DNA from 4 places in the Paraburkholderia sp. CHISQ3 genome. Region 1 is predicted to be linked to each of the others. Evidence: predicted binding sites of a transcription regulator. Region 1 holds the regulator's gene; each other region holds the start of a gene.
What was found. The regulator HrcA, encoded in region 1, represses chaperone genes, less so after heat shock. The targets are predictions, from matches to a motif close to TTAGCACTCNNNNNNNNNGAGTGCTAA.
Positions count from the first base shown of each region.

Region 2: a site for HrcA is predicted at 2,240-2,266, ahead of M0D65_RS09055 (co-chaperone GroES). Genes of this name have one in related genera too.
Region 3: a site for HrcA is predicted at 1,850-1,876, ahead of groES (co-chaperone GroES). Genes of this name have one in related genera too.
Region 4: a site for HrcA is predicted at 2,099-2,125, ahead of rpoH (RNA polymerase sigma factor RpoH). Genes of this name have one in related genera too.

Region 1 covers NZ_JALPRG010000001.1:579,334-584,938, reverse strand. Annotated here, with positions in the region: gene recN (DNA repair protein RecN) at 1-232, opposite strand, end outside; gene M0D65_RS02600 (NAD kinase) at 288-1,190, opposite strand; gene hrcA (heat-inducible transcriptional repressor HrcA) at 1,438-2,457, shown strand; gene hemH (ferrochelatase) at 2,641-3,711, shown strand; gene M0D65_RS02585 (RNA-binding S4 domain-containing protein) at 3,806-4,213, shown strand; gene grpE (nucleotide exchange factor GrpE) at 4,718-5,299, shown strand; gene dnaK (molecular chaperone DnaK) at 5,477-5,605, shown strand, end outside.
Region 2 covers NZ_JALPRG010000003.1:451,653-457,257, forward strand. Annotated here, with positions in the region: gene M0D65_RS09045 (hypothetical protein) at 1-232, shown strand, start outside; gene groL (chaperonin GroEL) at 252-1,892, opposite strand; gene M0D65_RS09055 (co-chaperone GroES) at 1,925-2,218, opposite strand; gene M0D65_RS09060 (LLM class flavin-dependent oxidoreductase) at 2,501-3,829, shown strand; gene M0D65_RS09065 (TauD/TfdA family dioxygenase) at 3,958-4,932, shown strand; gene M0D65_RS09070 (VOC family protein) at 4,947-5,605, shown strand, end outside.
Region 3 covers NZ_JALPRG010000001.1:171,551-177,155, forward strand. Annotated here, with positions in the region: gene groL (chaperonin GroEL) at 1-1,445, opposite strand, end outside; gene groES (co-chaperone GroES) at 1,488-1,778, opposite strand; gene M0D65_RS00805 (hypothetical protein) at 2,484-2,759, shown strand; gene M0D65_RS00810 (ureidoglycolate lyase) at 2,884-3,381, opposite strand; gene alc (allantoicase) at 3,394-4,404, opposite strand; gene M0D65_RS00820 (C4-dicarboxylate transporter DctA) at 4,454-5,605, opposite strand, start outside.
Region 4 covers NZ_JALPRG010000001.1:773,152-778,756, forward strand. Annotated here, with positions in the region: gene ybiB (DNA-binding protein YbiB) at 1-768, shown strand, start outside; gene M0D65_RS03465 (nuclear transport factor 2 family protein) at 807-1,187, opposite strand; gene M0D65_RS03470 (acyloxyacyl hydrolase) at 1,235-1,810, opposite strand; gene rpoH (RNA polymerase sigma factor RpoH) at 2,187-3,122, shown strand; gene nagE (N-acetylglucosamine-specific PTS transporter subunit IIBC) at 3,491-5,290, opposite strand; gene ptsP (phosphoenolpyruvate--protein phosphotransferase) at 5,381-5,605, opposite strand, start outside.

The DNA of each region.
Region 1 (5,605 bases):
GCCATTGCTCGACTTCGCCGTGGGTATCGAATTCGGCGGTGATGTCGGCGCGCGCTTCACCGGTGCGCACGACGCTCGCATCGCCGCGCGCGCCGAGCGCAAGCGCGAGCGCATCGATCAGGATCGATTTGCCCGCGCCCGTTTCGCCCGAGAAAACCGTGAAGCCGCTGTCGAATTCGAGATCGAGCGCGGCGACGATGACGAAGTCGCGTATCGAGAGATGGCGAAGCATGGAGGTGGTCTGGTTGGCAGGCGGTGACGGGCGAGGCGAGCGTTCGGTTCTCAGCTCAGTTTTCAGGATCGTCTTCGTGCGAAGGGTATTCGTTCCAGTGCAGCTTCTTGCGCAACGTCGCGAAATAGCTATACCCGACCGGATGCAGGAACGGCACCGTATGGCGCGAGCGGCGCACCTCGATCGTATCGTTCAGCTCAAGCGCGGTGAACGACTGCATATCGAAGTTCACGTTCACGTCGCGGCCCGAGATGATCTGGATGCCGACCTTCGAGTCGTCCGGCAGAACGATCGGCCGGTTGGACAGCGCATGCGGCGCGATCGGCACGAGCACGAGGCCCTGCAACTGCGGATGCAGAATCGGTCCCGCCGACGACAGCGCGTACGCGGTCGAGCCGGTCGGCGTCGCGACGATCAGACCGTCGGAACGCTGGTTCGACATGAAGCGCCCATCCACCGAGACGCGCAACTCCGCCATGCCCGAGAAGCCGCTGCGATTCACGACGACGTCGTTGAACGCGAGCGCGTGATAGATCGGTTCGCCGGCGCGCATGATGCGCGCTTCGAGCAGCGTGCGTTCTTCGCGCTCGAAGCTGCCCGCGAGCATCTGCGGGACCGCTTCGTACATGTCGGAGATCGGGATGTCGGTGATGAAGCCGAGCCGGCCGTGGTTGATGCCGATCAGCGGGGTGCGGTAGGGCGCCAGTTGCCGGCCGATGCCGAGCATCGTGCCGTCGCCGCCGAGCACGACCGCGACATCCGCGCGCGCGCCGATCTCGGCGAGCCGCAGCGCGGGGTGGCCGGACGCACCGATCTCGGCGGCTGTGTCCGCTTCGAACACGACCTCGAAGCCACGCTTCTCGATGCAGGCGGCGAGCTTCGTCAGCGGCTCGCCGATGCCGGGCGTGTTGCTGCGCCCTATGAGCGCGACGGTCTTGAACTGGGTGGTAACTTGCATGCCGGCATTACACCATAGGTAGGTGTCGAAAAGAACCGTGGCCAATCCTGGCGGCGCGCCGGGACCGAAAGCGGGCTTGCATGGACAGGATTGTCGTTAGAATGGTGAAGCGCCGATGACAGGACCGCATCGGGCGCGCGGCGGCACCTCTGCCATGCAGCTGCTGACGGGCGACAAAGCCGGCTGGGATAGATGGCGACATCCCGGTCATATCGTTTGTAGCGCCATTGAGCTAAAATTTTTCGTCATGCTAGATCCCCGCGCACAAACCCTCCTCAAAACGCTGATCGAGCGCTACATCGCCGAAGGTCAGCCGGTCGGCTCGCGCACGCTGTCGCGTTACTCCGGGCTGGAACTGAGCCCCGCGACGATTCGCAACGTGATGTCCGACCTCGAGGAACTGGGACTCGTAATCAGCCCGCATACGTCGGCGGGCCGGATTCCGACGCCACGCGGCTACCGGCTGTTCGTCGACACGATGCTGACCATGGAGTCCGCCGCCGACGAAGAAGCCGTCACCCGGACCGTCAAGACCACGCTCCAGGCCGGCGAGCCGCAAAAAATCGTCGCGGCCGCGGCGAGCGTGCTGTCCAGCCTGTCGCAGTTCGCCGGCGTCGTGCTGACGCCGCGGCGTAGCCACGTGTTCAAGCAGATCGAATTCATGCGCCTGTCCGACAAGCGCATCCTGCTGATCATCGTGACACCCGAAGGCGATGTGCAGAACCGCATCATGGCGACGCAGCGCGACTTCTCGCTGTCCGAGCTGACCGAAGCGTCCAACTACATCAACGCGCATTTCGCCGGTCTCTCCTTCGACGAGGTGCGCCGCCGCCTGCGCGAAGAGATCGATGCGCTGCGCGGCGACATGACGACGTTGATGCACGCCGCAGTCACCGCGAGCACCGACGACACCGATACCGGTGAAACCGTGCTGATTTCCGGCGAGCGCAATCTGCTCGAAGTGGCCGACCTGTCGTCCGACATGGCGCGGCTGCGCAAGCTGTTCGATATATTCGACCAAAAGACCAGCCTCCTTCAGTTGCTCGACGTGTCGAGTCATGCGCAGGGCGTGCAGATTTTCATCGGTGGCGAATCGAACCTCGTGCCGATCGAGGAGATGAGCGTCGTCACCGCGCCGTACGAGGTGAACGGCACGATCGTCGGCACGCTCGGCGTGATCGGGCCGACGCGCATGGCCTACAGCCGCGTGATCCCGATCGTCGATATCACCGCGCGGCTGCTCTCGCTGACTCTTAGCCAGCAGTAGGGTGGTTCCCGCAGTCTTCCCTTGCGATGGTGGATGATGCCGGGCCGGTGGCCGCGCCGCCAATCGGCCGGATGGCCAGCGGACGCGACAGGCGCGGCGGTTGCGGGTTGGTCCGGCGAGCCGCGCCGCTATAATGGCCGCTTTCGCCTCTCACTCCGCGCCCCGCGCGCCGACCCGTTGCCTATGCGTTTCGATCTCGAGCGGCCTTCGCAGCCTGCCGCGGCACATCGCGTCGGCGTGCTGCTGATCAATCTCGGCACCCCCGATGCGCCAACGCCCCGCGCGGTGCGCCGCTACCTCGCGCAGTTTCTGTCCGATCCACGTGTCGTCGAGATTCCCGCCGTGCTGTGGCAGATCATCCTGCGTCTGCTGATCCTGCCGTTTCGTGGCGTTTCGTCGGCGAAGAAATACGCGGCGGTCTGGATGCCGGAAGGCTCACCGCTGCGCGTGCATACCGAGAAGCAGGTCGACGCGTTGCGTCAGTTGCTGCAGGCGAACGGCTATACGACGATCGTCGAGTACGCGATGCGCTACGGCACGCCGGGCATACCGGCGATGCTGAACCAGTTGAAGCTCGCCGGCGCGGAACGCGTGCTGCTGATGCCGATGTATCCGCAGTATTCGTCGTCGACGACTGCGACCGCCTTCGACGACGCGTTCGCGGCGTTGCGGCGCATGCGCAACCAGCCCGAGATCCGTACTGTGCGCCAGTACGCGGACCATCCCGCGTACATCGCGGCGCTCGCGGCCCAGGTACAGCATTACTGGCACGCGCACGGCCGCCCGGATTTCGCTGCCGGCGACAAGCTGATCCTCAGTTTCCACGGTGTGCCTAAACGCACGCTCGATCTCGGCGATCCCTACCACGAGCAATGCCAGCAAACCGGCGCGCTGCTGATGCAGGCGCTCGAGCTGAGCTCGGTCGAATGCCGGGTGACCTTCCAGTCGCGCTTCGGCAAGGCCGAATGGCTGCAGCCGTATACCGCGCCGACGCTGAAGGAACTGGGCGCGGCGGGCGTGCGACGGGCCGACGTGTTCTGCCCCGGCTTCACCGCCGATTGCCTCGAAACCATCGAGGAAATCGGCATCGAAGTTCGCGACGAGTTCGTGCACGCGGGCGGCAAGGAGTTTCACCGCATTCCCTGCGTCAATACGGCGCCGGCGTGGATCGCGGCGCTTGGCGAAATCGTGGCGATCAATCTGCAGGGCTGGCCGGTGCAGGTGCCGCAAACCCACGGCGCGGCGGCGGCATGAGCGCTGCCGTTGCGTCGCCGGGCTGGACAACGGGCCCGGCACCTGAATTTCGTAGCGCCGCGCAGGAAGGCGCCGCCGCGACCCGGAGCAACCGATGAACTACCGCATTTCAACCGACGCAAGCGCACGCCTGCGGATCGACAAGTGGCTATGGGCGGCGCGCTTCTTCAAGACGCGTTCGCTGGCGGCCACGGCGGTCGAGAAAGGGCAGGTGAGGATTGGCGGTGCGACGGTCAAGCCGGCCAGAGACGTGCGCGTCGGCGACCTGGTCGAGATCGAGATCGAACGGATGGTGTGGCAGGTGGAGGTGCTGGGCCTGTGCGACGTGCGCGGGCCGGCCAGCGTAGTCCAGACGCTCTACGCGGAAACCGCGGACAGCAAGGCGAAACGGCAGCAGGAGCTGGAGCGCCGCAAGACGTACCGGGAGCCCGCAGAGGCGTTGCAGGGCCGGCCGACGAAACGCGACCGGCGCATTATCGACAGACTTTCAGGTGGGGATTGAACAGCTTTTCCATCGTCGCGTGCACGCCGCCATATTCGGTCGTGCTCTCGTTGACGGCCCCGGACATGCAGATGGTCGTGGTCCCCGCAATGAGTACCAAGGCGACCACCGATATTGCAAAGGTCAGTTTCACGGTACCCCCTGAACACAGGATGGAAACAGGCAATTGGGACGGACGGTGATGGGCTCGCGTAAGCTCAGGGTAAACCTGCCTTTTCTCACGCTTGGATGGAGTTTAGGCCACTCGGAAATGCCGCTCAATCTCAATCTGATGAAGGCTGGGTAATGGTTGTAACCGGGCGTTTCCGCAGCACGGCTGCGGTGCAAAAACCGTCCCGGAAGGCTTGAAAACGGCGTTTTCGCACCTATTTGCACTGCTAGCGAGCGGGGGACAGGTCGTTGCACGTCGCGCATTAGCAACATGACAATGCGCCGGACGCGAGCGACACGCCCCCGCCTGGTTTTTTGGCTTCCGTTTTTATATTTCTAACGACTTTCAGCGACATGGAAAACACGCAAGAGAACCCGACAGGCCAGAATCCGGCGTCCGCCGACCCGGCGAAGCTGGACGAAGCCGCAGACGCCGCCTTGCAGCAAGATGCTGCCGCTGCGCAAGGCTCGGCCGGTGAGGCCGAAGCCGCGCTGGCCGAAGCCCAGGCAAAGATCGTCGAGCTCCAGGAAAGCTTCCTGCGGGCCAAAGCCGAGACGGAAAACGTGCGGCGCCGCGCGCAGGAAGACGTCACGAAGGCGCACAAATTCGCGATCGAGAGTTTCGCCGAACACCTGCTGCCGGTGGTCGACAGCCTCGAAGCGGCGCTCACGCATTCGTCGGATGACCTCGTGAAGGTGCGCGAGGGCGTCGAACTGACGCTGCGCCAGCTCACCGGCGCGCTCGAGAAAGGCCGTGTCGTGCCGTTGAACCCGGTCGGCGAGAAGTTCGACCCGCACCGTCACCAGGCCATTTCGATGGTGCCGGCCGAGCAGGAGCCGAACACTGTCGTCGCCGTGCTGCAAAAGGGTTATGTGATTGCGGACCGCGTCCTGCGGCCGGCGCTCGTCACCGTTGCCCAGCCGCAGCCGAAGTAACCGGTTGGCATCGGCCGGCGATTGAAAATATTTAAAGACCGTATCGCGTAAAAGGTCTTGAAAACGATGCGGATGCACTCACCTTGGGTGCAGGTATGAATCTGGAGGCGGAATCGGCCGTAAAGCCAGCAGGCACAAGGCGTTCCGCAGCGATCGAAATACAGGAGATTGGTAAAAATGGGCAAAATTATCGGCATCGACCTCGGCACTACGAACTCGTGCGTGGCGGTGATGGAAGGCAATCAGGTCAAGGTGATTGAAAACTCGGAAGGCGCCCGTACGACGCCGTCGATCATCGCCTACATG
Region 2 (5,605 bases), on a different contig from region 1:
TTTCCAGTTTGAGGTGTGGAATATCACGAACGACACCGGTCGATACATCACATACGCGCTTTCGGAGTTTCGTTTCTCAGGAAGCGACCGCGGCACGCACATTCGTTGGGAATATTCGTTCAGTCCGAAGGGGTTGCCCGACGGCTGGTTCATTTCACGATTCGTTCACGAGGACTTTCGGCAGTTCATGAAAGCGACGTTGACCGGGCTAGCACCAGAGCGACGGCACTAGCCCGGTTCTTTGCTTCAGTCTAGTAGTCGAAGCCCGGACCCCCCGCACCAGGACCACCCGGCGCCGCCGCAGCCGCGCTATCTTTCGGCGCCTCATACACAGTGGCATCGGTTGTCAGCAACAGGCTCGCAATCGATGCCGCGTTTTGCAACGCCGTGCGCGTGACCTTGGTCGGATCGAGCACACCCGATTCCACCAGATCGCCGTACTCGCCGGTTGCCGCGTTGTAGCCGAAATTACCGCTGCCTTCCGCGACCTTCGCGACGACGACGCTCGCTTCCTCGCCCGCATTCGTGACGATCTGCCGCAGCGGTTCTTCGAGCGCACGACGCACGATGTTGATACCCGCATCCTGGTCCCGGTTCGCGCCAGTCAACCCCGCGATTGCCTGCTTGACGCGAATCAAGGCAACACCGCCGCCCGCCACGATGCCTTCCTCGACAGCCGCACGTGTCGCATGCAACGCATCGTCGACGCGATCCTTCTTTTCTTTCACTTCGATTTCGGTGGCGCCGCCCACCTTGATCACAGCGACACCGCCGGCCAGTTTCGCGACACGTTCCTGCAGTTTCTCGCGGTCGTAGTCGGAGGTCGCTTCGTTGATCTGCACGCGGATCTGCTTCACGCGCGCTTCGATGCTCGCTTTGTCGCCGGCACCGTCGATCACGATCGTGTTTTCCTTGGCGACTTCGATGCGCTTCGCCTGACCCAGTTCGGCCAGCGTCGCCTTTTCGAGCGTGAGGCCGGTTTCTTCGGCGATCACCTGGCCGCCGGTCAGGATCGCGATGTCTTCGAGCAGCGCTTTACGACGGTCGCCGAAACCCGGTGCTTTCACGGCGACCGTCTTCAGGATGCCGCGAATATTGTTCACGACGAGCGTTGCGAGCGCTTCGCCTTCGACGTCTTCCGCGATGATCAGGAGCGGCCGTCCCGCTTTCGCGACCTGTTCGAGCACCGGCAGCAGGTCGCGGATGTTCGAAATCTTCTTGTCGTGCAGCAGGATGTACGGTGTGTCGAGCACCGCGACCTGGCGGTCCTGGTTGTTGATGAAATACGGCGACAGGTAGCCGCGATCGAACTGCAACCCTTCGACCACATCGAGTTCGTCGGCGAGCGTCTTGCCGTCTTCGACGGTGATCACGCCTTCCTTGCCGACGCGGTCGATCGCTTCGGCGATGCGCTGGCCGATCGATTCCTCGCCGTTCGCCGAGATCGTCGCGACCTGGGCGATTTCCTTGCTGGTGGTGGTCGGCTTGCTGATCTTCTTCAGCTCTTCGATGCCCGCGGCGACGGCCTTGTCGATGCCGCGCTTCAGATCGAGTGGATTCAGCCCGGCCGCGACGTACTTCTGGCCTTCACGGACGATCGCCTGCGCGAGCACCGTTGCCGTCGTCGTGCCGTCGCCGGCGGTGTCGCTGGTCTTCGACGCAACTTCCTTCACCAGTTGCGCGCCGATGTTCTGCAGGCGGTCCGCCAGCTCGATCTCCTTCGCTACCGATACACCGTCCTTCGTCACGACCGGCGCACCGAAGCTGCGTTCGATCACGACGTTGCGACCCTTCGGCCCGAGCGTGACTTTCACTGCATTCGCGAGCAGATTCACACCTTCGACGAGCTTGGTGCGCGCGTTGTCGCTGAAAACGATTTCCTTGGCTGCCATGTTCCGATTCCTTTGTGTATGAGGCGAAGCGATCAGCGCGCGTTCACGACGGCAACGATGTCGTCTTCGCGCAGCACCAGCAGTTCGTTGCCGTCGACCTTGACGGCCTGGCCCGCGTACTTGCCGAACAGCACGCGCTCGCCGACTTTCAGATCGGGCTCGATGCGTTTGCCGTCGTTGTCGCGCTTGCCCGGGCCGACTGCGAGGACTTCGCCCTGGTCGGGTTTTTCTGCGGCGCTGTCGGGAATCACGATGCCCGACGCGGTTTTGGTTTCCTGATCGAGGCGCTTGACGATCACGCGATCGTGTAACGGACGTAGGCTCATCTGCTTTCCTGTATCGATGAATTGGCACTCTTCACTGGCGAGTGCTGACCGAAGCCCGAGTATAGAAACGTGCCGTCGTGTACTCCAATAACGGATTCGCACAACCTTATCGGTGTACGGCATTTGCACGCGGTTCTGTCATGGCGGACGGCGGCATGCCTTGGCTGCGTCGTGTAAAAACCCTTCTGCCATGCGGGTCCTGCCAGTTTTTTGCGTCTGGCGTATGGTGAGCGTTCCGTTTGATCGCCGAATCGAACTTGTCCAACATCGTGATCCCACATCATGACCCGCTCCCGTCAATTGCATCTCGGCGCGTTCATGCGCCCCGTCAGTCTTCATACCGGCGCATGGCGCTTTCCGGGCGCCGCGCCCGATGCGAACTTCAACTTCGCGCTGATCAAACGTTTCGCGCAGCGGCTCGAAGCCGCGCGCTTCGACGCGTTCTTCATGGCCGATCACCTCGCGGTGCTCAACATGCCGATCGATACGTTAAAGCGCAGTCATACGGTTACGTCGTTCGAGCCGATGACGCTGCTGTCCGCGCTCGCCGCAGTCACCGAGCGCCTCGGCCTGATCGCGACGTCGTCAACGACGTTCGACGAGCCGTATCACGTGGCGCGGCGTTTCGCGTCGCTCGATCATCTGAGTGGCGGCCGTGCCGGCTGGAATCTCGTGACGACGTCGAACCCGGAGGCCGCGCGTAACTTCGGTCTCGACGAACACGTCGAGCACGGTGAGCGCTACCACCGGGCGCGCGAGTTCTACGACGTCGTGACCGGCCTGTGGGACAGTTGGGCCGACAATGCTTTTGTGCGCGACGTCGAGCGCGGTGTCTATTTCGAGCCGGAGAAACTGCACGTGCTCGATCACAAGGGCGAGCATCTGTCGGTGCGCGGCCCGCTGAACATTGCGCGGCCGGTGCAGGGCTGGCCGGTCGTCGTGCAGGCGGGGTCGTCGGAGGCAGGGAGGCAACTGGCCGCCGAAACCGCCGACGCAGTTTTCACCGCGCAACCGAATCTCGCCGAGGGCAAGCGCTTCTATGCCGATGTGAAGGCGCGCCTCGAACCACTCGGCCGTGCGCGCGACCATCTGAAGATCCTGCCGGGCGCGTTCGTGGTGGTCGGTTCGTCGCTCGACGAAGCACAGCACAAGCGCGCCGAGCTCGACCGCTATGTGCACTACGACAGCGGCATTGCGTCGCTGTCGATCGCGCTCGGTCACGACGTATCGCATCTCGACCCGGACGGTCCGTTGCCTGAGATTCCAGAGAGCAACGCGAGCCGCAGTGCGCGCCAGCGCGTGGTCGACTGGGCACGCGAAGAAGGACTGACGGTGCGCCAGCTCGCGCAACGGATCGGCGGTTATTCGGGGCTGGAGATGATCGGTACGCCGGTATCGATTGCGGATCAGATGGAGCAGTGGCTGGTGGAAGAGGGCTCGGATGGCTTCAATGTGATGTTTCCGTTCCTGCCTGGCGGTCTCGACGATTTCGTCGATCAGGTGGTGCCCGAACTACAGCGGCGCGGCATTTTCCGTCGCGAGTATGAAGGCTCGACGTTGCGCGAACATCTCGGGCTGCCGCGACCGGCGAACCGCTTTTTCGCGGCGTAACGTCATGCGTCGGCGCGGAATCGATAGCAGAAAAAACTCGAAGCCGGACGTTGACCGGTGCGTTCGGTGCCACGCATGATGCAACACCCGCCGTACGCGTGAAACACCCCATTCTTCAGGAGCATCCGATGAACGCCGTGGTCTCTCCGCCGTCTTCCGCATCTGAATCTACCTTGCAATCGCAGTCGATCGAGGTCTCGCCACTGTCCGCGCATATCGGCGCGGAAATTCACGGCGTCGACCTGACGAAACCGCTGTCCCCGCAGCAGATCGCGGAGATCCGCGCTGCACTGCTCGCGTGGCGCGTCGTGTTCTTTCGCGAGCAGTTTCTGACTCACGAGCAGCACGTTGCGTTCTCCGCGCAATTCGGCGAGCTGACGGTGGGCCACCCGGTGTTCGGGCACGTCGAAGGACATCCGGCCATTTACTCGATCTCGAAGTTCCGCAAGGCGACGCGTTTCGAAGGTCCGGCGCTGCAGCGTCCGTGGACAGGCTGGCATACCGACGTCACCGCCGCGATCAACCCACCATATGCGTCGATCCTGCGCGGCGTGACGATTCCGCCGTATGGCGGCGATACGCAATGGACCAACCTCGTCGCTGCTTACAGCAAGCTGTCGGCGCCGTTGCGCGCGTTTGTGGACGGGTTGCGCGGCGTGCATCGCTTCGCGCCGCCCAGCGGTGCGCAAGGCACGGACGCGTTCAATGCCGCGGTCGAACAGAACACACTCGTCACCGAGCATCCGCTCGTGCGCGTGCACCCCGAAACCGGCGAGCGTGCGCTATACGTGAGCCCGGGTTTTCTGAAGCAGATCGTCGGCCTTACGCCGCGCGAAAACCAGGCGTTGCTCGAACTGCTGTGGGAACACGTCACGCGCCCTGAATTTACGGTGCGCTTCAAATGGGAAGCGGGTAGCGTCGCGTTCTGGGACAACCGCACCACGGCGCATCTGGCGCCGACCGATATCTTCGACCTCGAGTTCGATCGCCAGCTGTACCGCACGACGCTGGTCGGCGACGTGCCGGTCGGTCCGGACGGATCGCGTTCGGTCGCATTGCAGGGCACGCCGGTCGGCGCAGCCGCTGCTGTCGCGTTGAATTAAACGGAGCCCGCAGGATGACGCAATCTGCATTAACGGTGGACCATCTGGTGATTCGCGTTCGCGACCTCGACGCAACCGTCGACGATCTGGGCGCACTCGGCTTCACCGTACAGCGCGGGGGTACGCACGCCGACGGCGTCACGCACAACGCGCTGATCGGTTTCGCGGACGGCAGCTATATCGAACTGATCGCCTTCCTGCGGCCCGCGCCGCAACGGCGCTGGTGGACGATCGGCGAACAGCACGGCGACGGCTTCGTCGATTTCGCGCTCTTGCCTGGGCCTGGCAGCGTCGCCGCGGCAATCGAAGGGGCGCGCGTGCGCGGACTGTCCTACGACGGCCCGCAGGACGGCGGCCGCATGCGGCCCGATGGCGAGCGGCTTGCATGGCAGACCGGCCGGCCCTCTACCGCCGATCTGCCGTTCCTGTGCGGCGATATCACGCCGCGCCGGTTGCGCGTGCCGGAAGGCGAGGTACGGCATCACGCGAATGGCGTACGCGGTATCGCGAGTCTCGCGGTCGCGGTGCGCGATCTCGATGTGAGCACGCGGCGCTACGCCGCGCTGCTTGGTATCGACACCCCCGTGTTATCCGCCCCACTGGCGGGCTTTGGCGCACGGGCCACGACGTTCCGTGTCGGCGCGACTGCGCTCGTGCTGTTCGAGGCGGCCGC
Region 3 (5,605 bases), 410 kb from region 1:
GTTGCAGCGTTGTAGCCGTAGTTGCCCTTGCCTGCTGCAACTGCTGCCACCACGACGCTGGCTTCTTCGCCGCCGTTCGTGACGATCTGACGCAGCGGCTCTTCCATCGCGCGCAGCACGATCTTGATACCTGCGTCTTGATCGGCGTTGTCGCCCTTGATGCCGGCGATTGCCGAACGCGCGCGGATCAGTGCCACACCGCCGCCAGCCACGATGCCTTCTTCAACGGCTGCGCGGGTTGCGTGCAGTGCGTCTTCGACACGTGCCTTCTTTTCCTTCATTTCCATCTCGGTCGCAGCGCCGACCTTGATCACTGCCACGCCGCCGGCCAGCTTGGCCACGCGTTCTTGCAGCTTTTCACGGTCGTAGTCCGACGTCGCTTCTTCGATCTGCGTACGCACTTGCTTCACGCGCGCTTCGATGTTTGCGCCTTCGCCAGCACCGTCGATGATCGTCGTGTTTTCCTTGCCCACTTCGATACGCTTCGCTTGACCCAGTTCGGCCAGCGTTGCCTTTTCGAGCGTCAGGCCGGTTTCTTCAGCGATGACTTGACCGCCGGTCAGGATCGCGATGTCTTCCAGCATGGCCTTACGACGATCGCCGAAGCCCGGAGCCTTGACAGCAACGGTCTTCAGAATGCCGCGGATGTTGTTCACCACCAGCGTAGCCAGCGCTTCGCCTTCGACGTCTTCAGCGATGATCAGCAGCGGACGGCCAGCCTTGGCAACTTGCTCGAGGACCGGGAGGAGGTCGCGAATGTTCGAAACCTTCTTGTCGTGCAGCAGCACGAACGGGTTTTCGAGCACAGCAACTTGCTTGTCCGGGTTGTTGATGAAGTACGGCGACAGGTAGCCGCGATCGAATTGCATCCCTTCGACAACGTCCAGCTCGTCTTGCAGCGACTTGCCGTCTTCGACGGTGATGACGCCTTCCTTGCCGACCTTGTCCATTGCTTCAGCAATGCGATCGCCGATCGACGTATCGCTGTTTGCCGAGATCGCGCCGACCTGGGCGATTTCCTTGTTCGTCGTGCACGGCTTGCTGATCTTGCGCAGTTCTTCGATCGCTGCGTTCACAGCCTTGTCGATGCCGCGCTTCAGGTCCATCGGGTTCATGCCCGATGCGACGTACTTCATGCCTTCGCGAACGATGGATTGTGCGAGGACCGTTGCGGTCGTCGTACCGTCGCCGGCGTTGTCGCTGGTCTTGGAAGCCACTTCCTTGACCATTTGCGCGCCCATGTTCTGGAGCTTGTCCTTCAGCTCGATTTCCTTCGCGACCGACACACCGTCCTTCGTGATCGTCGGGCCGCCGAAGCTGCGCTCGAGCACGACATTGCGGCCCTTGGGACCGAGCGTGACCTTCACAGCGTTGGCGAGGATGTTCACGCCTTCAACCATCTTGGCACGGGCGGAATCACCGAATACGACGTCTTTAGCTGCCATCTTCTAACTCCTTGAATTCTTGAAAATAACCGGATGCGAAACTTACTTCTGCACCACAGCCATGATGTCTTCTTCGCGCATCACGAGCAGTTCGTTGCCGTCGACCTTGACGGTCTGGCCAGCGTACTTGCCGAACAGGACGCGGTCACCGACCTTCACGTCGAGCGCGATCTGTGCGCCCTTGTCGTCACGCTTGCCCGGGCCGACGGCCAGGATTTCGCCTTGATCCGGCTTTTCTGCTGCGGCTTCGGGGATCACGATGCCCGATGCGGTTTTCGTTTCCTGATCCAGACGCTTGACGATCACGCGATCGTGCAAAGGACGAAGGTTCATACACACTCCTCTCTTGATTGAGACTGAAGAACGCTGAGAAAACCCGGCTGGCGGGCCAACCGGCGATGTTGTTAGCACTCTCGTGCGGTGAGTGCCAATTATATGGACGAGGGATGACAAATTCAAGAAGTGGGTGAAGTTGGGGTGGCGAGAATCGCGTTACTTTGGATTTCGCTCGCTTGAAATTGCACCCTGCACCGTATCGAAACAGCAGGAATTCAATTAAATATCCTTTATAAACAGCAGGATGCTCTCCCCCCACTCCTACCCGACGTAACTCACTGGAGCCGACACCGGCCCCTCGCGCGCGCTGCCCCTATCTGAAGAACGCCCCATGACCAGGGAAATCCCCTAGTAAGCGAAAAAACGGCAAATCTGACCGGGTCCTTCGGCGGATAGCAGCTTCGATGGCGCGGTGCCGTCATGTTTCTGGGGCTATCGATAGCGGCCTGACGGCACCTTAGCGGGCGGGGACTTGAGTCATGGTCACGCCATCGGCAGGTTCACTATTTCGCAGTGCAGATCGATCTGACCTTATCTGGTTCGCGCGCCTATCTGGAACGCATACCATTCCGCGTCAACGCTCAGAGACCCGGTTTCGTTAGAAAGGAGCACGGTAAGCAGCCTCACGGCTCGCCGGCATACCCCCGGGAATGGCAGCACATCGCCGCCCGCCTAGCATGTGCCCCCAAAGGAGAAAATCATATGAAGCGCTTCGTTCTGAGTACCGCGGTTCTCGCAGCGACCTTGTGCAGTTTCTCGACGTTTGCCCAAACCGCACCGAAGAGTACCGGCGACAGACACCCCAACCTGCGTGTCGCGCAGGGTCTGGTCGCAGAGGCGAGTACGCGGATCAACGATGCACAGAAGGCCAATGAATGGGACCTCGGCGGACACGCCGGAAAGGCACGTGCGCTGCTTGTCGAGGCTAGCGACGAACTCAAGAAAGCAACAGAAGCCGCGAACGCCCATCCGAACTGAGCACTGCACAAGCGGACTTTCACAGCACGGGAGCAAGGAGGCGACGCTGGCCGCGCTGCGTCCTTGCTCTGCAGTGAAGCCGCGACAGGTATTTGCCGAGCGTGATCGACTTACGCGCGTAGCATCACCCGGCTTCCATCGCGAGTCGTAACGGGACAGGCAGTTCGATCTCGTCGCAGTTCGGTTGCACGCCGCCACGATCCACGACGACGAAATCGCTGACGCGATCGAGCGCGAGCAGCGGGTGATGCCACACGCCACGCGCGTAGTTCACGCCCTGCCAGCCGTCGCTCACGAACGCGCACATCCTTGCAACATCGAATTCGCCAGCGGGTGCCACCACGACGAGATAGCGAACATCCGCAAGCGGAACGAATGCCTGGCTGCCGTGCGGATGCCGCTCCATCATCGCGATCTCGATGGGCCATGCACGCGGTTGCGCGCGAAACAGGTTGATCAGCGGCCGGCCGCCGTCTGCGCAAACGTCGACGTTCGCGAGATCGTGATAGCGCTCGGTCGTTCCGCCGTTGATCGGAAAATGCCGCGCGCCCGCCAGTTCGATCACGTCGCCGAATGGCGCGAAAGCTTCGCGCGTCAGACGTTCTAGCCGTAATGTCTTCATCGATGCGTGCCCTTAGCCGAGCTCACCCCACAAACGCAGCCGCGACACGCCGCCATCCGGAAAGATGTTAAAGCGCACGTGCGTCACCGGCCCAAGCGCTGCAAGTTCCGCCGCGAACGTATGCACGTGGTCCATCTGCAGCTTCTGTTCGGCGAGCAGCACCGGCCAGAACATCGCCTGCGTCACCAGCGACTCGTCCGTGCCACCCACCACCGATGCCGCCTGCAACGAGCAGCGATCCGGAAAATTACCCTTGAAATGCGCGGTATCGACTTCGATCCGCCGGATCGTGCCCGGCCGCGCGAGCGCGACAATCGCCCAGTCGTTACCCGGTTCACGGCGGCGCCGCGTTTCCCAGCCGTCGCCCATATTGACGCCGCGCCCCGGCATCAGCATCTGCGACGCGGGCCCGAAATGCTGGTTGTTCGCGGCAACAAGATACGCACCGTTCTCGACGGCGGCGAGATCCACGAGACTGCCGCGCTCAATACTCTCCCATTCGCGTTTCGGCTGACCGTATACACGCAGACGCGCGAGTCCGCCATCCGGATACAGATTCACGCGCAGATGGGTGAAGGCGCGCGCATCGCTCACTTCGACGTAGTGATGCTGATTGCCCTGCAGCGTAGTCGCGGGCACGATGACGTGCCACTGTGCGTCCTCCGACGGCACGTCGTCGCCGGTATGGCACGCTTCGATCGATGCGGCAGGCGGGAAGTTGCCGGTGAAGTGGCTGGTATCCAGATCGACGCCATGCACGATGCCCGGGCGCGCGAGCCGGACCACGCAGTGGTCGTGTCCTGTGGTGCGCTTGCGGCGCGTCTCCCAGCCGTCCATCCACTTGCCGTGTTCGTCGTACTTGCCGGGGATGAACACCGCGGGCTGCGGGTCGAGCATGCGTTCCTTCGACGCGAAAAATTCGTCGCTGGCAAAGAGCGCCTTTGCACCGAGCCGTGGGTCGGCGAGGTTCATATAGCGACGCGTGAAGGCGGGCGCATTCGGATCGAGAGTGGGAGTTGCCATGATGGTGTCTATGGATGAGTGAAAAGGAGCGGGCCGTATTCGGCGAGCGTTATAGCGCCGGAACGTGCCGGCCCGCGAGCGGTTCGTTGTCCGGTGCGTCGCCAGCGGGCACGTAGCGTAGTTCAGGGTCCCGGTTCAGCACGCGGCGTGCGCGCACCGCGTCAATGTCGTTCTCCCACACCGCGACCACGACGGTCGCGACGCAGTTGCCGATCAGGTTGGTCAGCGCACGCGCAATCCCGACGAACCAGTCGACCGGCAGGATCAGGACCAAGCCGAGCACGGGAATCGCCGGAATCGCGGAGAGCGTCGCGGCAAGAATCACGATCGCCGAGCCAGGAATGCCATGCGCGCCCTTCGACGTCACCAGCGATACCAGTACCACCACGATCAGATCGTGAATGGAAAGCGGCGTGTTGGTCGCCTGCGCGATGAAGATCACCGCGAGCGTCAGATAGATCGAGAAGCCGTCGAGATTGAACGAATAACCGGTGGGGATGACGAGCCCGACCGTCGAGTCCTTCACGCCCATCCATTCGAGCTTGCGCATGATCTGCGGCAGCACGGCATCGGATGAAGCCGTACCGAGTACGATCGAGAGTTCCTCGCGCAGATAGCGGATCAGTTTGAAGACGCTGAAACCGGCCATGCGCATCACAACGCCGAGCACCACCGCGACGAACACGATGCAGCTCGCGTAGAAAACGATGACGAGCATGCCGAGCTGCTTCAGCGACGCGACACCATATGTCCCCGTCGTGAACGCGATCGCACCGAGCACGCCGAGCGGCGCGAGCTTGATGATGAAACCCATCACGCGGAAAAACACCTGTGCCAGCTCGTCGATCAGATGATTGACGCGCTGTGCTTTCGGACCGAGCAACGACAACGCCGAGCCGAACAGCACGGAAAACACGAGAATCTGCAGGATATCGCCCTTCGCGAACGCATCGATAGCCGTGTCGGGGATGATCTTCAGCAGAAAGGCCGCGGTATCTTTCAGGCTCTTCGCGTTTTCGGTGTAGGTCGCGAGTGACGCGGCGTCGAGCGAATGCAGATCTACGTTCATGCCGGCACCCGGTCGCGTCGCGTACGCGAGCACGGCGCCGATCAGCAGCGCGATAGTCGTCATCGCCTCGAAGTACACGACTGCCTTCAGACCGACCCGCCCCACTTTCTTCAGGTCACCGGCGTGCGCGAT
Region 4 (5,605 bases), 190 kb from region 1:
CTGGCCGCGGCGCACGCATCGTTCGAGCCGGTCCGGGTCGTACACGGCACACACGGAAACTATCGACCGGTGTCGATTCCCAGCTACAACGGTGCGCGCAAGCAGCCGAACCTCGTGCCGCTGCTCGCGCTGCTGCTCGCCCGCGAAGGCGTGCCGGTCCTCGTGCACGGGGTCGTCGAAGATCCGGGTCGCGTCACGAGCGCCGAGATTTTCGCGCAACTGGGTATCGCGGCGGCACAGTCGCACGGCGACATCGAAAGCGGGCTCGCCACACGGCGCGTCGCGTTTGCGCCGACTGCCGTACTCGCACCAAAGCTCGCGCGGCTCCTCGCGTTGCGCGCGCGCATGGGTGTGCGCAATTCGACGCACACGCTCGTAAAAATTCTCCAGCCGTTTGCGCCCGCCGGCCTGCGGCTCGTCAACTACACGCACCCGCCCTATCGCGAAAGTCTCACGCAGTTGTTCAGCACGCATCTGGATGCCGCCGCGGGCGGCGCGCTGCTCGCGCGCGGCACGGAAGGCGAAGCGGTTGCGGATACGCGTCGTCAGGTGCAGGTGGACTGGCTGCACGACGGGGTCTGCGAGACGCTGCTAGTGGCCGAGCGTTCGTCGCCGGATGCGCCTGCTGTGGCGCTCCCCGAAGCACGCGACGCCGCGACGACCGCTGCGTGGATCGATGCGGTACTGCGCGGCGACGCGCCGGTGCCCGATGCGATTGCGCGGCAGGTGGGCGTGATCGTCGAGATTGCGGGTAAGAGAACGGAGTAGGCGCCAGCAGCGCGAGGGGTGCAAGGTTCAGCCAGGCATCATTCGATCGCACACCGCGTTGCCTGCCAGGCAACGAGCCGCCACTGCCCGCCTTCCTGCGTATGGATCGCGGTGTACGCGATCGGAAACAGCAGCGCGCCGTTGTTCGCTTCCATTTCGATCAGCGCGCGGCCGGTCACGACGCAGGTGTCGCCCACCGGTAGAACCTCCTGCGACTGGATCTCGATCTGCCGGTAGCGTCGGCGGCCCGCGGTGATCGCGTCGATGAACTGCCGCTTGGTCTCGCGCTTGCCGTTCGTGTGCACATAGCTCACGCCGTCCGAAAGCAGCGAGTCGAGCAAAGGCCCGTCGCCGTCGACCATCGCCCGAAAGCGGTCGCGTTCAAGTTCGCGAATCGCCTCGATCATTTTTGCCGCCATTGCTCAGCCCCTTTACACCGACTTGAGCCTGCACGCGGCCGCGGTCGTCAGAAGTTATATTGCAAATATAGCTGGCTGAAATTTATACCAGGATTGGGCTCTTTGATACCGCCGTTCGATACGTGCTGAAACCGGTAGCCCGCCTGATACTGCTGATGATTGCCGAACTGCGCGCCCACACCGACCATATCGGCGAACTGGAACGCCGATCCGAGGTTGTAGCGACGGGAGATCGTGGGGCTCGTCAGCAGCCGGATGCCCGAGCCCGCTTCGAAGAATGGGCGGATGGTCCCCGAACCCTTGATGAAGCGAAATACCGGCGTGAAGCCGAATTCGCCGATGTTCTCGTGGACGTTGCCTTCATCGGTGTGCCACCACGCCGCGTGCGCCTCCGCCACCACCGTGAAATGCCAGTCGCCGATATACCACCAGGTCAGGCCGGGATCCCACACCCCGCCCAGATCGAGCTTATGGACATGATGGTCGGCGGTGCCGCCGGCGATCTGAATGCCAAACTGATTGCCCGATTGATCGGCGCACGCCGCACCGGATGCCGCCAGTAGACCGCCAAGCAAGGTAATTTTGAGTGCCAGTGCGCGCGCCGCATCGTTCTTCTTCTTCATCGAACACCTCTAAATGCCCGGTCGAACTCGAAATCGTCGAGTGGAAGGAAGCCGTTATCCTGAAGCAGGTCATAAGTAAGAGATCATCTGAGGAATGCCAAATCTGGCAAATAGCTACCTCAAATTCCGAAAAAATCGCTCTTTCTACAAGGCTGGCCGTGCTCCGCGGGTAGATCCTACGCCCATCGCGCGAATGCTGCAGTGAGGGTACAAGAGGGGTATAATGCTATTAGAATATGAATTCCAATAGGCGGAATGGAACCTTGAAGACCCCACACACTCTAAGTGTTAGCACTCCGTTATTGAGAGTGCTAACATCCCGCGTGGAGTCGTATTCGGACTACGCTTTTTTGCTGATTTCAAAGGAGTTTCCTACGTGAGCAACGCAATGACCCTTCCGAGTACTCTGAGCCCGTCGTCGGCTAAGGCCGCTCCGGCAGGTGCACTGGCGCTCGCGCAATCTTCGCTGCTGCCCGGCCAGCTGGGCAACATCGACGCCTACATCCAGGCCGTGAACCGGATCCCGATGCTGACGCCAGCAGAAGAACGCCAGTTCGCCACGGAGTTCCGGGAACAAAACAATCTGGATTCCGCCCGTCGTATGGTGCTGTCGCACTTGCGGCTCGTCGTGTCGATCGCGCGCAATTATCTTGGCTACGGCTTGCCGCATGCCGACCTGATCCAGGAAGGCAACATCGGCCTGATGAAGGCCGTGAAGCGCTTCGATCCGACGCAGAACGTACGGCTGGTGTCGTACGCCATGCACTGGATCAAGGCCGAGATTCACGAGTACATCCTGCGCAACTGGCGCACGGTGAAGGTCGCCACCACGAAGGCGCAGCGCAAGCTGTTCTTCAACCTGCGCAGCCACAAGCAGGGGTTGCAGGCGTTCACGCCGGAAGAGATCGAAGGTCTCGCGAAAGAACTGAACGTGAAGCGCGAAGAAGTCGCCGAGATGGAAACGCGCCTGTCGGGTGGTGACATCGCACTGGAAGGCCAGATCGAAGACGGTGAAGAGTCGTACGCGCCGATCGCCTACCTCGCCGATTCGCACAACGAGCCGACCGCCGTGCTGGCCGCGCGTCAGCGCGACAAGCTGCAGAGCGACGGCATCGCCGCCGCGCTCGATTCGCTCGACGCCCGTAGCCGCCGCATCATCGAAGCACGGTGGCTGCACGTCGAGGACGACGGCTCGGGTGGCTCGACGCTGCACGATCTTGCCGCCGAATTCGGTGTTTCCGCCGAGCGCATTCGCCAGATCGAAGCCAGTGCGATGAAGAAGATGCGTGGTGCGCTGAACGAATATGCGTAACGACGCATAACGCATGAAAATGGCCTGGCGCCGCAAGGTGCCGAGTCGGAGCCCTGCCCTCGAAAGACGGCAGGGCTTTTTTCTGCGCACGTCAATTGCACTGGGCGAATACGCGTCGCTACGCATAACGTATGGCCACGGTCTGGCGCCGCAGGGTGCTGAACCGAAGCCTCGCCCTCGAAAGGCGGCGCGGCTCTTTTTGCGTACGTCAATTGAACTGGGCTGCCGACGCAGCAGACTTCACCAGTACCCGTATTGCACAACCGCAGCCGATAAAAAAACGCTGCCTCGCAAAGGGCAGCGCTTTTTCGTATCGCCGCGGTTCACGCATCGCGCGCAAACCGCTTGAGCCTCTAATCACTATCGCGTCATGCAGGCAACGGTGCCGCACCGCCTGCGCCACCGGTAGCAGGCAGCCGCGCCGTCAGTTGCTGCGCGTAGCGCTGCGCCGCATCGCCGACGACGATGTGGAACGTATCCGCCGACACCCACGCCACATCGAGCGCCGCAAGCCGCTGCCGATCCACCGACGACGGATCGCGCACCACGATCCGCAGCCGCGTAGCCGCCACCGCATCGAGCGACACGATATTTGTCGCGCCGCCGAACACCGCCAGCCAGCGTGTCGGGTCCGGGTCGAGCGGACCGCTACCGGTCGCCGCCGGCACCACCGGAACAGCAGGAGCACGCGTTGCAGCCGCTGTCGCCGCTGCGCTCGCCGGTTGCGCACCGAGATCCGCCGCACCACCACCTTGAGCAAGCGTCGCACGAATCTCATCGGCAATGATGTCCGCTTCCGGCCCGATGATCACCTGCACGCTGTTACCGCCGCGCTTCAGCACGCCGCGCGCACCAATCGTCTTCAGCTCGGGCTCCGACACCTGCGCCGGATCGACCACCGACAGACGCAGCCGCGTCGTACACGCATCGACGAGCGTCAGATTAGCCGCCCCACCGAGCGCCGCGATGTAGCGCGCCGCACGCGGTACGCTCGCACCCGCGGTCGGCGCAACATAACCACCGGTCGTGAACGAATCGACCTGTGCTTCGGCCGATGCCGGCTCACGCCCCGGCGTCGCCATGTTGAACTTGCGGATAAAGAAGCGGAACAGGCCGTAGTACACGAACGCATACACGATGCCGATCGGAATCGCGAGCCAGCCCTTCGTCGACAGGCCGTAGTTCAGCACGTAGTCGATCGCACCCGCCGAGAACGTGAAGCCGAGCTTGATGCCAAGCGCCGAACAGATCGCCATCGACAGCCCGGTCAGCACCGCGTGGATCACGTACAGCACCGGTGCGAGGAACATGAAGCTGAACTCGATCGGCTCGGTCACGCCGGTCAGCAGCGACGTCAGCGCCATCGAGAACAGCAGGCCGCCGACCACCGCACGACGCTCTTTCGGCGCTTCGTGGAACATCGCGAGACACGCGGCCGGCAGACCGAACATCATGACCGGGAAGAAGCCCGTCATGAAGCCGCCCGCAGTCGGGTCGCCAGCAAAGAAGCGGTGCAGATCGCCCGTCACCGCGACGCCGCCCGGCGGCGTGAACGTGCCGAACACGAACCACGCCAGCGAATTGATGATGTGATGCAGGCCAGTGACGAGCAGCAGCCGGTTCAGCAGACCGAACACGAATGCGCCGAGCGCCCCGGCAGTCGTGAGCCAGTGACCAGCGCTGTCGATCGCGCCTTGAATCGGCGACCACACATAGCCGAAGACAATGCCGAGTGCGAGACACGCCACCCCCGTCACAATCGGCACGAAGCGTTTCCCTCCGAAGAACGCGAGGTAGTCCGGCAGCTTGATGTCCTTGTAGCGGTTGTACAGCATCCCCGCCACGATGCCCGCGATGATCCCCGACAGCACACCCATGTTCAGCTTGTCGTTGATGTCCTTCATCACCGCGATTTCGACCAGATAGCCGATCGCACCGGCGAGCGCCGCAACACCGTTGTTGTCCTTCGCGAAGCCGACGGCCACACCGATCGCAAACAGCAGCGGCAGGTTGTCGAAGATCGCGCCGCCCGCGTCGGCGATCATCTTGATGTTGAACACATCGGGCTGGCCGAGGCGCAGCAGCAGGCCGGCCACCGGCAGCACTGCAATCGGCAGCATGAGCGCGCGGCCCAGCCGCTGTACCTTCAGAAACGGATTTCCATCCATTGGTCTCTCCAATCCTCTTCTCGTTGTCGAATCGTCGTTAAGTCGTTGCTTGACGTATTGATACGAAGTCTGTCGCGAACGCTGCCGGACTTAGTCCAGCGGCCAGACTTCACGGCTCACTGCTCTAACTGCCTGCGCCGAATCGAGTGCGAGCGCATCCTGCGCGCGCTGCCGGCACAGCTGATAGTCGAGATTGCGCACACGCGCCTTGATGCCCGGCACGGCGACCGGATCCACCGAGAGTTCGGTGATGCCGAGGCCCACGAGCAGCGGCACGGCGAGCGGATCGCCGGCGAGTGCGCCGCACACGCCGAC